2 linked regions of the Magnetospirillum sp. XM-1 genome follow. The protein of the gene in region 2 interacts with the protein of the main gene of each other region in a pairwise test. Links are inferred from orthologs where the notes say so. Each region holds a gene or a part of one and is shown on either strand. Other genes may lie near its edges. The genes, in order: accC and ribD.

Region 1 (9,842 bases), 410 kb from region 2 along the record:
CGACGGGGCCGTCCTTGTGGCCGAACGCGCCCCCGCCCGAGGTCTGGATGACGTTGGAATGGCCGAGATTGTCGAAGAATCCCGGCAGCCGCAGCGCGTTCATGCCGCCCGAGATGATCGGCGTGCAGGACGCCATGCCGCCCCAATCCTGGCGGTAATGGGAGCCGTCGGCCAGTTGCCGTTCCAGCATGTAGGCCACCATCTTCTCGTCGGGGGCGCCTTCCATCTTGCCATAGCCCATGGTGCCGGTATGGATGCCGCTGGCCCCGATCAGACGGGCCATCTTCATGTGGACCAGCACGGTGTAGCCGCGCTTGGACTGGCGCGAGGTGACGGCGCCGTGACCCGCCCGGTGATAGTGCAGGAAGGTGCCGGGGAAGTTGCGCCGGCAGGTGGTCACCGCCGTGGGACCGGCCACGAAGCCGTCCACCAGGAAGGCCACGTGGGAGGCATTCTCGCCGAAGGTCTTCAGGATGAATTCGCCGCGCGCGATCATCTCGGCCGGATCGTCGGCGGTAATGTTGGCGGAGAACAGCTTTGGCTGGCCGGTCTCGTCCTGGGCGCAGCGCATGGCATCGGCCACCAGGACCATGGTTTCCTTGAAGGGGGCGAAGACCTGGTTGCCCTGGGGCTCGTCGTTCTTGATGAAGTCGCCGCCCAGCCAGAACTGGTGGCAGGCGTCGGCGAAAGGCTTGGGGCGCAGGCCCAGCTTGGGCTTGATGATGGTGCCGACCACCATGCCGCCGTTCACTTGCGGACGGCCCAGCACCTTCCACATGTGGGAGATGTTGACCGCCGGACCGTCAAACAGCCGAAGGAAATCCGGCGGAACCCAGAAATCCTCCATCTTGGCGTGCTCCACGTCGCTCATGCCCTGGTTGTTGCCCACGGTGAGCGTCAGGAACGAGGCGATCATCGCCTTGCCGTCGATGATGTTGCGGTCGAACAGCTCCACCGGATAGGCGATCTTCATCAGCCCTTCCGCCTCGTCCACCGCATAGACCAGGGCATCGACGCCACGGGTGAAGTCGTCGGTGGTGCAGACCTCCACATTGGTGCCGGTAGACGATTCGGCGGCGAAATGGGCCGCCGTCGCCACATAGCCGTAGCCGGCCCTGGGCCGCATGCGATAGGCGCACAGCACGTGGCGGCCGCCCCTGATCAGGTCTGCCTCGCGCAAGCCCAGATTCACATAGCGCTTCGACTGGTCCATGGCGCCGCAATCTCCCGGATGGTTCTGGGCATTCGCCCTTGTATTCGCGGACGCTACTATGGCCACTCCGGCACGGGGCAGGAACACCCATAGGGGGAGTATGGGAAATTAGTTAGGTGGGACACGCCTACCCGTCAGGTGTGGGATGGGTGGGCGTGCCCCACCTGTCGCGCTCATAGCCCTGGCGGTGACGCCTGAGCTGCGTTCAGGACGAAAGGGGCTCCAGAGAGAAGGCGAAGCTCTGATACACATTGTCCCAATAGACATACAGCATGACCGGCCCATCATAGCCCGATGACGGCGGGTTGATGGTGAATGTCGCGGTCTGATCGGTCTCGCTCTCGGTCTCGGTGGACGAGCTGTTGGTCCACTCGAAATTGGCGCCGATCGCGGCGGTAACCTCCTCTCCCCCCTTCACGGTCGCATCCACGGAATAGGTAACACTGGTTTCCTGGGTTTGGGTCTGGGTCTCGGAATTGGAGAGGGTAAAACTTTCAGTGGGCGAGCCGGCTTCGTAGGTGAAGGTCTGGTTCAGCAGCAGGTAGCGGTTGGGATCGATGGTGCCGCCGGGCATGAACGGGTTTGTCGAAAGGATTGCGGCGTAGTCGGTCGGGGTCAGCCCGGCGGCGTCGAGAGTCTGCTGAACGTCCTGCGGCATGGTGCCCGGCTGGAGCAGCCAGCCGGCCTGGACCCACACGATCTGCATGGTGGCGCCGGCCACACTCATCAGCCACTGCACATCACCGAACGAATCCGCGTAGATGTTGAGCAGTGGGTTGAGCCACAGGTAGAAGCCGTCATTTTGGTGGTCGATGCCGTCGTTATTCGGCCCCGAAAGGTCGATGGTGAAAGTCGTGCTCTTGTTGATGCTGACCGAGCTGGACGAGGAGGTTTCACTGGAGCAGCCAAAGCTTGCCTCGGCCGAAAAGGCACCGGTATCGACTCCGGCGGTGACGCTGTAGCCCTGCTGAAACGAATTGCCGGTGGATACGGTCGTGCCCGCCTGGCTTCCCTGGCTGTAGCTCACGGAGGAAGCCGTGCCGGCGGCACTGCCCGGCGGGGCGTAGATGACGCTGGTGACGATGTATTTGGGCGTCAGGGTCCCCGTCTGGATATCCACTCCCAGGAATGTCGGCCCGCCCTGCCCCGTCTGGCCGATCGAGCCGTTGGACGACCAGTTGATGCCGTCGGCGGAAGAACACTGAAGCAGGACCCCCGAATCGCTGTCGGCTCGAAAACCCACCCAGAGCAGGTTGTTGAAGGCGGTCAGGGTCGGAGCATAGGCCGTGGTCTGGTCAACCCAGTGATTGCCGGACCAATTCACGCCATCCGAGGAAATGCAGGTCAGCAATTCATTGGAACTGCTGTTGGCGACGAAGGCCACGACCATCTGGCCGTTCAGCACGGCCACTGCCGGCGCGGTAAGGCTCGACTGATTAATGGGCGTGTTGCCCGACCAGTTGATGCCGTCGGGCGATGAGCAGACCAGCAGATCCTGAGAGGAACTGGAGGTGATGAACACGATATACAGCTGGCCGTTGAACGAGGTGAAATCAAACCCCCAGGTCGATTGATTCACCGGATAGAACGGGGTCCAGTTGACGCCATCCGGCGACGACCCCACCCAGAGATCACTGCTGGTATCGGCATAGGCCAGCCAGAGGCGGCCATTGAACACTGTCAGCCTGGGCGACCTGAAGGACTGGCCGCCCACAACCATGTTGTTCGACCAATTCACCCCGTCCGGGGACGAGCACAGCAGCACCTGCGGATTGTTGCCGTTGCTGGCCACAAACGACACCCAGAACTGGCTGTTGAACACAGCCAGGTCCGGGATGGCCAGGGTCGTCTGGTCGGCTATATCGATGTTGGGCCCCCAGGAACACCCGTCCGGAGAAGCGCATAACAGCAAGGCGTTGCTATCGCTATCGGCGACAAAGGAAGCATATATCGCACTGTTGGTCGGCAGATTGGCAGACATCGGACCCCTCCGCATCTCTATTTATAATTGAATTTAATTAGGCTTGATCCTTATTGAGATTATGGCTCATATGCACACAACTTTTGAATCATTTTTAGTATATATAAACCATCTTTCGGCATAGGCGTGCCGATGAGGACAACTCTCAATCATGGACTCCCGACCACCCCGTGGGGCCGGCGACGGCGCCTGAAGATGTTGGTATCCGAGCAGGAAGGGGGGAGCGCGTCTCTCGGACGGCCTCAAAGCATGACGTAACGAAATGGCCGCATCCGGGCGAAACTCTTCAGCCCGAGCGGTATCCGAACCTTGAGAAAGCGAAGCTCTTTCCTGGCAGAAAAGACCCAGGGCGCTTCGGCTTAAAGCGGAAGCGCCCTGGGATTCTGGTTGTACGAAAACGCTCTGCCTCTTCAGGGGCTCGGACGCCACTCAGGTTTGAGAGTTTTCCGATTTTTCGATTCAGCCCACCTTGACGCCGGATTCCTCGAACATCACCCGGGCGGTGTCGAATTCCTCGGCGGGCATGGAGGTGGTGCCGTCGCCCACGTGGATTTGCGCCACCCCGGCCTGGATCAGCGAACGGGCGCAGCGCGAGCAGGGATAGTGGGTGACGTAGACGGTGCAGCCCTTGAGGCTGACCCCCACCCGGGCGGCATGGGCCACCAGGTTTTCCTCGGCGTGCGAGGTCCACAGATACTTGGCCGGGCGCTCCATGCGCTCGGGCTTGTCCTCGACGCCCCTGGGCAGGCCGTTATAGCCGGTGGCGCGGATCTCGCCGTCGGGCCCCACCGCCACGGCGCCCACCTGGGTGCTGGGGTCCTTGGACTTGCTGGCGGCGTGCTTGGCAAAGCCCATGAAGTAGTCGTACCAGGCCATGGTCATCTTGTTACACCGCCTTGGAATGGCGCTGCTCGCCCGCCTTGAGATAGCGGTCGAAGGCGGCGCAGACGGCGCGCACCAGGGTGCGGCCCTCCTCGGTGACATGGATGCGGTGGCCAGCGACCTCGACCAGACCGTCGGCCTGCAAAGGCGCCAGCGAGGCCAGTTCGGGGCCGAACTGCGAGCCGTCGGCGCCATGGCGGGCGGCGACCTTGTCCAGGTCGATTTCCAGGTCGCACATCAGCCGCTCGATGATCTCGCGCCGCAGGATGTCGTCGGGGCTGATGGCCACGCCGCGCGAGGTGGCGAGCTTTCCTTCGGCCATGGCGCGCTGGTAGGCGTGGACCTCGCCGTCGTTGACCACATAGCCCTGGGGCAGCGAACCGATGCCCGACGCCCCGAAGCCGATCAGGGTGGTGGCGGAATCGGTGGTGTAGCCCTGGAAGTTGCGGTGCAGCCGCTTTTCCTTCAAGGCGATGGCCATGGCGTCGTCGGGAGCGGCGAAGTGGTCGAGGCCGATCTGGACATAGCCCAGGGTCTCGGTCAGCAGCTTGCAGCCCTGTTCATACTGCTGCCAGCGGGTCTCGGTATCGGGCAGGGTGTCTTCCGGGATCAGCCGCTGGTGCTTCTTCATCCACGGCACGTGGGCATAGCCGAACAGGGCGACGCGCTTGGGCCTGAAGCCCCGCACCGCCTTGTCGATGGTGGCCAGCAGGCCGTCCAGGGTCTGGTGCGGCAGGCCGTAGATCAGGTCGATGTTGACCTCGGGCACGCCGTGCTTGCCCAGCCATTCCACCACCCGCTCGGTGACCTCGTAGGGCTGGATGCGGTTGATGGCCTGCTGCACCTTGTCGTCCAGGTCCTGCACGCCGATGGAGGCACGCGTCACCCCCGCCCCCGCCATGGCCTTGACATAGGCCTCGTCGGCGGTGCGCGGATCAAGCTCCACCGCCACCTCGGCGTCGGGCTTGAGGATGAAGCGGCTCTTCAACAGGTCGATGGTGCGGACGAAATCCCCGGACGAGAGAATGGTGGGCGAGCCGCCGCCGAAATGGACGTGGCGCGCCGTCATGCGGGTGGGCAGCGCCTCGGCCACCAGTTCCACCTCGCGCCACAGGGCGTCCATATAGGCGGCGACGGGGGCATAGCGCTTGGTGATCTTGGTGTGGCAGCCGCAGAACCAGCACATCTCGGCGCAAAACGCGATGTGGAGGTAGAGCGACAATTCCAGCTTGGGATCGATCTCCCCCAGCCAGCCCCGGTAGGTCTCGGCCGTCACGCCGGGATGGAAATGCGGCGCGGTGGGATAGGAGGTGTAGCGGGGAACGCGAAGGTCGTACTTGGCCGCAAGATCGGGGCGCATCGTTTGGTATCCCGGAAAATTCGGCCCAAACCTACTCCTTGCTGCCATCCATTGGCAACACCGGGCGGCGTGGGGGTATTCGGACCAAAGCGAAAGGGGCGGCCGAACCGGCCGCCCCCTGGCAATTACCGCGACAGCCCCCGCTCAGGAGTGCTGCGCCACAAACTTTTCCAGCCAGTGGATATCGTAGTCGCCGTTGACGAAATCGGCGTCCTGGACCAGCCGGTTGTGCAGCGGCAGCGTGGTCTTGACGCCTTCGATCACGTACTCGCCCAGCGCCCGGCGCAGGCGCATCAGCGCCTCGTTGCGGGTGTTGCCGTAGACGATCAGCTTGGCGATCATCGAGTCGTAATGGGGCGGAATGCGATAGCCGGCATAGAGGCCGGAATCCACCCGCACACCCAGGCCGCCCGGCGAGTGATAACCCTCGATCCGGCCGGGGCACGGGGTGAAGGTCTGCGGGTCCTCGGCATTGACGCGGCATTCCAGCGCATGGCCGGCGAAGCGCACGTCCGCCTGGGTGTAGCCCAGTGGCGCGCCGGCGGCGATGCGGATCTGCTCGCGCACCAGATCGATGCCGGTGATGGCCTCGGTGATGGGATGCTCCACCTGCAGGCGGGTGTTCATCTCGATGAAGTAGAACTCGCCGTTCTCGTAGAGGAACTCGATGGTGCCGGCGTTGCGGTAGCCCAGCTTGGCGACGGCGTCGCAGGCGATCTTGCCGATCTTGGCCCGCTGGTCGGCGTTCAAGGCCGGCGACGGAGCCTCCTCCAGCACCTTCTGGTGCTTGCGCTGCAACGAGCAGTCGCGCTCGCCCAGATGCACCACGGCGCCGTAATTGTCGGCCAGGATCTGCATCTCGATATGGCGCGGATGCCCGAGATACTTCTCCATGTAGACGTCGGCGTTGCCGAAGGCGGCCTTGGCCTCGTTGCGGGCCAGCTTCCAGGATTCGGCCAGCTCTTCCGGGTTGCGGGCGACCTTCATGCCCTTGCCGCCGCCACCGGCGGTGGCCTTGATCAGCACGGGATAGCCGATGGCGGCCGCCACTTCCAGCGCCTGCTCCTCGCTATCGATGGAACCGTCCGAACCCGGCACCACCGGGATGCCGGCGTCCTTGACCGCCTGCTTGGCGGTGATCTTGTCGCCCATCATGCGGATGTGTTCCGCCGTCGGGCCGATGAAGACGAAGCCGTGTTCCTCGACCATCTGGGCGAAGTCGGCGTTCTCGGACAAAAAGCCGTAGCCGGGATGGATGGCGTCCGCCCCGGTGATGGACGCCGCCGACAGAATCGCCGCCTTGTTCAGGTACGAATCGCGGGCCGAGGGCGGGCCGATGCACACGGCCTCGTCGGCGAGGCGCACATGCATGGCGTCGTTGTCGGCGGTGGAATGCACCGCCACGGTGCGGATGCCCATCTCGCGGCAGGCGCGATGGATCCTGAGTGCGATCTCGCCCCGGTTGGCGATGAGGACCTTCTCGAACATCATGCTATTCGATGATCAGCAGGGGCTCGCCGAATTCCACCGGCTGGCCGTCGGTCACGAAGATGCGGGTCAGCTTGCCGCCCCTGGGCGCCCGGATGGGATTGAACGTCTTCATGGCCTCGATCAGCATGATGGTCTGGCCTTCGGCGACCATGTCGCCGGGATTGACGAACTTGGGCGAGCCGGGCTCGGGCGCCAGGTAGGCGACGCCCACCATGGGCGAGGTCACCGCGCCGGGATGGTCGGCGTCGGACGCCGACGCCTGGGCCGGCATGGAGGCGGCATGGCCGACGACCGCCGGGGCGGCGTGGTGCACGGCCACCGGCGCCGCCTGACGGGCGACGCGGATACGCATCTCGCCGACGCCGTACTCGATCTCGGTGAGATTGGTTTCATCCAGCAGGGCCGCCAGGGTGCGGACCAGTTCGCTGTCGATGGGAGTCTTGTTGCCCATTATGCCTCTGCATTTCCCTTGATCAGGCGGGCCAGCGCGTCGAGCGCCAGGATGTATCCGTGGCTTCCCAGCCCGCAGATCATTCCCTTGGCCGCCTTGGCCACGTAAGAGTGATGGCGGAACGAATCCCGCTGGTGAATGTTGGACAGGTGAACCTCGATGGCCGGAACCTCGGCCGCCAGCAGGGCGTCGAGAATCGCCACCGAGGTGTGGGTATAGGCCCCGGCATTGATGATGATGCCGGCGGCATGGCCCCGGCATTGCTGAATGCGGGTGACCAGTTCGCCTTCCATGTTGGTCTGCGAGAACTCCACCGCCAGGCCGAGCGATGCCCCATGGGTCCGGCAGGCGGCCTCGATGTCGGCAAGCGTCTCCGTCCCGTACAGCTCCGGCTGCCGGGTGCCCAACATGTTGAGGTTGGGACCGTTCAGAATGCTGATTATGGGATCGGGCCTGTTTCTCACCATGGCAGGGTTTATAGCACGGGTCGGCCGCCGCGCAAGGCACAGAAGCGATCCACCCCAATCCTTGGTCGGGGGTATGCATTCCTCCCTTGCCTAAGTCTTGGTCACTTGGCAAAAGTGATACAAATGGGGCGCGCATACAGGAAAACCATGATGAGCCTGCGCAGGTTCGGGCTTGCATTCGGCGTAGCGGCAAGCCTGCTTGCCATGCCGGCAAGGGCGGAGACAGTACGCGCCGCCGGCACCGGAATCGGCATCGCCATGGTCCGGCTGCTGGCGGAGCAATATCGGCGCGACCATCCCGACACCCCCGTCTGGGTCCCGGAAAGCGTCGGCACCGCCGGGGCGGTCAAGGGGCTGGCCACGGGCAAGCTGGATGTGGGCATCCTGGCCCGCCCCCTTAAAGCCGGCGAGGTGGAGGGCGGCGCCTCGGTCCCCATCTGCCGCACGCCCCTGGTGTTCTACATCAACGCCGAGCGCCGTGACGTCGCGCTGAACCGCCGCGACCTTCCCGCCCTGTTCGCCAATGCCCTGCCGCCGTTCCCCGGCGGCGAGGTGCGCGTGCTGCTGCGTCCGCCATCCGATACAGGCTTCATCCGGCTGCTGGAGGCCTATCCCGACCTGGCTCCGACGGTGACGGCGGCCAGGGACGCCCGCGGCGCCGTCCTGGCACTCACCGACCAGGAGGCCATGGATGCGGTCGAGACCAGCCGCACGCTGCTGACCTTCGGCGCCTTCGCGCCCCTGCTGGCGGAAAAGCGCAAGCTGATCGCCGTCCCCCTGGACGGCGTGGCTCCCAGCCTGGAGACCCTGGAGAACGGCCACCGGCTTCCCGAGGTCCCCCTGGTCCTGGCCCTGCCGCCCTCGCCCTCGGCCCAGGCCAGGGCCTTCGTCGATTACGCCCGCTCGCCCGCCGCGTCCTCGCTGCTGCGCGCCAGCGGCTGCCTGCCCGTAACCGGGCCCTGATGCCCCACCGCGACACCAGCCGGGCCGTCGTCCAATCCGTCACCCGGGTGCGGCGGATGTTCACGTTGGGTCTGGTGACGGTGGGGTTCCTGTGGCTGTTCGTCATTCCCGCCTTCGATGTCTGGGAACGCTATAGCCGGGCCCGGGTCGAGGCGGAAATCCGTCTCGGCCTGGTGGCCGACCAGCTTTCCTCGTTCATCGCCGCCAATCTGGACATCTGGGAATTCGAAAGCGTCCGTCTGCCCTCGGTGGTGGCGGGCGTGCTGCGCGGCGGCACCAATCCGCCGTCGCGGCTGGCCTTCATCGACCTGGGCGGCACCATCAACGAATTTCCGGTCCGCGGCGAGGTGGGGCGCTTCAACCTCCATCTCGAGGATACCGTCACCGATGGCAAGCTGCCGGTGGGCCGCGTGGTGATGGAAGTGCCGCTGGACGAGGCGCTGCGGCCCGCCCTTCTGTCGGGCGGGCTGGGCCTTGCCTCCATGGCCCTGCTGCTGCTCCTGGCCCGGATGATCGGACGCAAGGCCCTGGACCGCTCGCTGGCGGTGATCGAGGAAACCACCGGCAGCCTGTCGCGGCGGGTGGACGAACTGGAAGAGGCCAGGACCCAGCTGGCCGCCCATTCGGCCCACTTGAAGATGGCCACCCAGGACATCACCCATGTGGCATTGCTGACCACCCACCACCTGCGCGAGCCGCTCAGGACCATCCTGTCCTACTCCCAATTGCTGGTGCGCTGGCACCAGACCGGCGCGGAAGGGGACGAGGGCATCGGCTACGTGGATTTTCTCAAGTCCGGCGTCACCCGCATGCAGGCGCAGTTGAAGGCGCTGTCCAGCTATCTCGGCCTGCGGGAGCGCGCCCTGGTTCCGGCCGCCGTTTCCCTGGAGGACGCACTCAAGGTCGCCGGACAAAGGCTCGACAACGCGGTCAGGCTGGAGTGGCGCCAGTTGCCCGAGGTGACGGCCGACGCCGAGATGATCGCCGACCTGTTCACCGAATTGCTGGCCCATGCCGTCCGCCATCGCCGCCCG
Region 2 (5,116 bases):
GGCCATCTGACCCACGGCGCCGCTCCCAACCAGTCGGGCAAGTGGTTCAAGGCCGTGCAGTACGGCGTGCGCAAGCAGGATGCCCAGATCGACTTCGCCGAGGTGGAGGAACTGGCCCGCACCCACAAGCCGAAGCTGATCATCGCCGGCGGCTCGGCCTATCCGCGCACCATCGACTTCGCCCGCTTCCGCAAGATCGCCGACGAGGTCGGGGCCTTTTTCATGGTGGACATGGCGCACTTCGCCGGCCTGGTGGCGGGCGGCGTGTATCCCAATCCGCTGCCCCATGCCCATGTGGTGACCACCACCACCCACAAGACCCTGCGCGGGCCCCGTGGCGGCATGATCCTGTCCAACGATGCCGAGATCGGCAAGAAGATCAACTCGGCCATCTTCCCGGGCATCCAGGGCGGTCCGCTGATGCATGTCATCGCCGGCAAGGCGGTGGCCTTCGGCGAGGCGCTGAAGCCCGAGTTCAAGCTCTACGCCAAGCAGGTGGTCGACAACGCCCGCGCCCTGGCCGACACCCTGGTGCGTCGCGGCCTGGACATCGTGTCGGGCGGCACCGATTCGCATCTGATGCTGGTGGACCTGCGGCCCAAGAAGCTGACCGGCAAGGCCGCCGAGGCCAGCCTTGAGCATGCCGGCATGACCTGCAACAAGAACGGCATTCCCTTCGATCCCGAGAAGCCGACCATCACCTCGGGCGTGCGCCTGGGCACTCCGGCGGCGACGACCCGCGGCTTCGGCGTCGAGGAGTTCAAGAAGGTGGGCGAGCTGATCGGCGACGTCCTCGACGGTTTGGCCGCCAACCCCGAGGACAACTCGGCGGCCGAGGCCCGGGCGCGGGCCGAGGTGGCGGAGCTGTGCAAGCGCTTCCCGATCTACCAGTAATCAAGCAAGGGACGGAGGCGGCAAGGACCGCCTCCGCCGTATTCCGGGGGGAAAGATCATGCGGTGTCCCTTTTGCGGTCACGACGATACCCAGGTGAAGGATTCGCGGCCGACCGAGGATAACTCGGCCATCCGGCGGCGGCGCTCGTGCCCGGAATGCGGTTCGCGCTTTACCACCTTCGAGCGGGTGCAGATCCGTGACCTGGTGGTCATCAAGAAGGACGGCGGTCGCTCGCCCTTCGATCGCGACAAGGTGCTGAAGTCGCTGCGCATCGCGCTCAGGAAGCGCCCGGTGGACGACGAGCAGATCGAGCGCATCGTCAACGGCATCCATCGCCGCCTGGAAAGCATGGGTGAGAACGAGGTTCCGTCCAAGTTCATCGGCGAACTGGTGATGGAGGTGCTGATGGACCTCGACAAGGTCGCCTATGTCCGCTACGCCTCGGTGTACCGCAACTTCCGCGAAGCCAAGGACTTCGAGGATTTCCTGGGGAAGATGGTTGTCAGCCGCCACGATTGATCGCACTCAAGCAGAGATCGACCTGGGGCACATGCGGGCCGCCCTGGCGCTGGCCCGCCGTGGCCTGGGCACCGTATGGCCCAATCCGGCGGTGGGCTGCGTCATCGTGAAGGATGGCCGGGTGGTCGGCCGGGGCTGGACCCAGCCCGGCGGACGCCCCCATGCCGAGACCGAGGCCCTGGCCATGGCCGGAAAGGCGGCCCAGGGCGCCACGGTCTACGTCACCCTGGAACCCTGCGCCCATCACGGCAAGACCGCTCCTTGCGCCGACGCCCTGGTCGCCGCCGGGGTGTCGAGGGTGGTGGTGGCGGTCCAGGACCCCGATTCGCGGGTGGCGGGCAAGGGCGTCGACCGCCTGCGGGTCGCCGGCATACCGGTGACCGAGGGCGTGCTGCACGCCGAGGCCGCCGAGCTGAACGCCGGCTTCTTTCTGCGCATCAATACCGGGCGGCCGCTGGTCACCCTGAAGCTGGCCACGACCCTTGACGGCCGCATCGCCACCCACAGCGGCGAAAGCCGCTGGATCACCGGCGAGCAGGCCCGGGCCGCGGCCCATCTGCTGCGCGCCGAGACCGACGCCATCATGGTAGGCAGCGGCACCGCGCTGCATGACGATCCCGACCTGACCTGCCGCCTGCCCGGACTGGTGGAGCGTTCGCCGGTCCGCGTGGTGGTGGACGGGCGCCTGCGCCTGCCGCTGACCAGCCGGCTGGTCTCCACCGCCAACGACGTTCCCACCTGGCTGCTGACGCTCGAGGATTGCGACAGCGACCGCCGCGAGGCCTTTGAGGATGCCGGGGTGGACGTGGTCGAGGTCTCGTCCGGTCCCGACGGCGCCATCGACCTGGAACTGGCGCTGCAGGCGCTGGGCGAAAGCGGCGTCACCCGCGTTCTGGTGGAGGGCGGCGCCCATCTTTCGGCCGCCCTGCTGCGCGCCGGGCTGGTGGACCGCCTGGTGTGGTTCCGCGCTCCCCGCCTGATGGGCGGCGACGGTCTGCCGGCCGCCGTGTCGTTCGGCGTCGACCACCTGGCCCAGACCCCGCATTTCGAACGCGTCGAGGTCCGCACCATGGGCGACGACGTGATGGAAACCTATATTCGACTCTAGAGAGGTCATCCATGTTCACCGGCATCGTCACCGATCTCGGCGTGGTGCGCCGTGTCGTTCGCGGCGAGGGGCGGGAGGCCCGCTTCGAGATCGCCAGCGGCTACGACACCAGCACCATCGCCATCGGCGCCAGCATCGCCCATAACGGCGTGTGTCTCACCATCATCGAGGTGGGGCCGGACTGGCATGCGGTGGAGGCCTCGGCCGAGACCCTGTCCAAGACCACGCTCGGCTCGTGGCGCGAAGGCTCCAAGGTCAATCTGGAGCGGGCGTTGAAGGTGGGCGACGAACTGGGCGGCCACATCGTATCGGGCCACGTGGACGGCGTCGCCAAGGTGGTGAGCATCACCCCCGAGAACGAATCCAAGCGTTATGTCTTCGAGAGTCCGGCCGATCTGGCCTGTTTCGTCGCTCCCAAGGGCTCGGTGGCGCTGGACGGCGTGTCGCTCACCGTCAACGAGGTTGACGGCCGCCGGTTCGGCATCAACGTCATTCCCCATACTCAGGCGGTGACCACCTTTGGCACCTATCGTCCCGGCGACGAGGTGAATATGGAAATCGACATGCTGGCGCGCTATGTTGCGCGCCTTCTGCAAAAGGACTAGCGCCTTGGTTTCCGAATATCACGCCTACCTTTCGTCCATCGAGGACATCATCGAAGAGGCCCGTCAGGGCCGCATGTTCATCCTGGTGGACGACGAGGACCGCGAGAACGAGGGCGATCTGGTCATCCCGGCCGAGATGGCCAACGCCGACGCCATCAATTTCATGGCCCGCTTCGGGCGCGGCCTGATCTGCCTGTCGCTGACGCGGGGCCGCTGCGAGCATCTGGGCCTGAAGCCCATGAGCGCCGACAACGGCACCCGCATGGAGACCGCGTTCACCGTCTCCATCGAGGCCCGCGAAGGCGTCACCACCGGCATTTCGGCGGCCGACCGGGCGCGCACCGTGGCGGTGGCCATCGACACCGAGAAGAACCGCTACGACATCGTCACGCCGGGTCACGTCTTTCCGCTGATGGCCCGCGACGGCGGCGTGCTGGTGCGCGCCGGCCATACCGAGGCCGCCGTGGACATCTCGCGTCTGGCCGGTCTCAATCCCTCGGGCGTGATCTGCGAGATCATGAACGACGACGGCACCATGGCCCGCATGCCCGATCTGGTGAAGTTCGCCCAGCATCACGGCCTGAAGATCGCCACCATCGCCGACCTGATCGCCTATCGCCGCCGCAACGACAAGATCGTGGCGCGCGAGGTCGAGGCGCCGTTCCATTCCAAGTGGGGCGGCGACTGGAAGATGATGGTCTACACCAACACGGTGGCCTATGCCGAGCACATCGCCCTGGTGAAGGGCGACCTCAACGCCGAGGGGCCGGTGATGGTCCGCGTCCATGCCGTCAACGTGCTGGACGACGTGCTGGGCGACCAGGGTTCGGGCAAGGCCGGCGAGCTCCATTCCGCCATGGAAATGATCGCCGCCCACGGTTCCGGCGTCATCGTGCTGATCCGCGAGCCGCGCCCCACCAGCCTGTCCGACATGGTGCGCGCCCATCTCGAGCGCCGCCCGCCGGCTCCGGCGCTGCGCGATTACGGCGTCGGCGCCCAGATCCTGCTGGATCTCGGCGTGCATGAAATGATTCTGCTGTCCAATACCAAGCGCTCCATCGTCGGCCTGGAAGGCTATGGCATGAAGGTGGTGGAGCAGCGGTCGATTCCGGTCGGCTGAACAGTACCCGACGAAGGCTGGCTCCGCGAAGCGGGGACAGAGTGAGGAGGCAAGCCCAAGGGGCGCCGCGGCTTATGCCGCGAAAGCCAAGCGAAGCGCCCGGCGCCTGAGGGCTATGTAAGGAGAGTCCCAAAATGGCGAAGGTTCTCATCATCGAGGCCCGCTTCTACGATCATATCGCCGACGGCCTGCTGGCCGGGGCGCGCGCCGAGTTCGACAAGGCCGGAATCGAGCACGACCTGCTGGTGGTGCCGGGCATCTTCGAGTTGCCTGCCGCGCTGAAGCTGGTGCTGACCGCCGCCGAGCAGGGCAACGAAGGCGCCCGCTACGACGGTTTCGTCACCCTGGGCTGCGCCATCCGGGGCGAGTCCGACCATTACCACCACGTGGGCACCGAGTGCATGCGCGGTATCGCCGATCTGTCCATGGCCTACGACCTGGCCCTGGGCAACGGCGTGCTGACCGTCCACAACGAGGCCCAGGCCCTGGCGCGGTCCGATCCGGCGCGCAAGAACCTGGGCGGCCAGGCGGCCCGGGCCTGCCTGCGCATGATGGCGGTCAAGAAGGAGCTGGGCCTTTGAATACCGCGCCGAATAACCCCTCGGTTGCCAAGCGCAGCGCCGCCCGGCTGGCCGCCGTCCAGGTCCTCTACCAGATGGAGATGACCGGGACCGATACCGAGCGCGCCCTGCAGGACGCCAAGGACCGCCGCGCCAACGAGCCCAAGGGCCGCATGGCCGATCCCGATTCCTCGCTGCTCAATCAGGTGGTGCGCGGCGTGTCCGCCCAGATGGAGGACATCGACGGCCATGTGGGCCGGGCGCTGTCTTCCGACTGGACCGTCGACCGGCTGGAAGCCGTGCTGCGCG

Evidence for each region.
Region 1: the proteins of ribD (region 2) and accC interact in binary tests that used the Escherichia coli proteins (3 or more experiments, as listed by UniProt). The link is inferred for Magnetospirillum sp. XM-1 from one-to-one orthologs.

Annotation. Positions count from the first base shown.
Region 1 is NZ_LN997848.1:3,508,999-3,518,840, forward strand. Bases 4,753-7,706 are described here. They hold accC (acetyl-CoA carboxylase biotin carboxylase subunit), read right to left. Parts: upstream 6,925-7,706; coding sequence 5,581-6,924; downstream 4,753-5,580. Other genes in these bases: hemN (oxygen-independent coproporphyrinogen III oxidase), read right to left, coding at 4,753-5,436; XM1_RS16260 (acetyl-CoA carboxylase biotin carboxyl carrier protein subunit), read right to left, coding at 6,929-7,378; aroQ (type II 3-dehydroquinate dehydratase), read right to left, coding at 7,378-7,706. In the rest of the region: XM1_RS16235 (ribulose-bisphosphate carboxylase), read right to left, coding at 1-1,213; XM1_RS16240 (hypothetical protein), read right to left, coding at 1,419-3,194; XM1_RS16245 (dCMP deaminase family protein), read right to left, coding at 3,654-4,076; more of hemN, read right to left, coding at 4,081-4,752; more of aroQ, read right to left, coding at 7,707-7,845; XM1_RS16270 (PstS family phosphate ABC transporter substrate-binding protein), read left to right, coding at 7,996-8,808; XM1_RS16275 (ATP-binding protein), read left to right, coding at 8,808-9,842. UniProt on the Escherichia coli protein: This protein is a component of the acetyl coenzyme A carboxylase complex; first, biotin carboxylase catalyzes the carboxylation of the carrier protein and then the transcarboxylase transfers the carboxyl group to form malonyl-CoA.
Region 2 is NZ_LN997848.1:3,100,958-3,106,073, forward strand. The notes cover bases 634-3,483. They hold ribD (bifunctional diaminohydroxyphosphoribosylaminopyrimidine deaminase/5-amino-6-(5-phosphoribosylamino)uracil reductase RibD), read left to right. Parts: upstream 634-1,445; coding sequence 1,446-2,522; downstream 2,523-3,483. Other genes in these bases: glyA (serine hydroxymethyltransferase), read left to right, coding at 634-894; nrdR (transcriptional regulator NrdR), read left to right, coding at 953-1,414; XM1_RS14335 (riboflavin synthase), read left to right, coding at 2,534-3,127; ribB (3,4-dihydroxy-2-butanone-4-phosphate synthase), read left to right, coding at 3,099-3,483. In the rest of the region: more of glyA, read left to right, coding at 1-633; more of ribB, read left to right, coding at 3,484-4,247; ribH (6,7-dimethyl-8-ribityllumazine synthase), read left to right, coding at 4,382-4,828; transcription antitermination factor NusB, read left to right, coding at 4,825-5,116. UniProt on the Escherichia coli protein: Converts 2,5-diamino-6-(ribosylamino)-4(3h)-pyrimidinone 5'-phosphate into 5-amino-6-(ribosylamino)-2,4(1h,3h)-pyrimidinedione 5'-phosphate.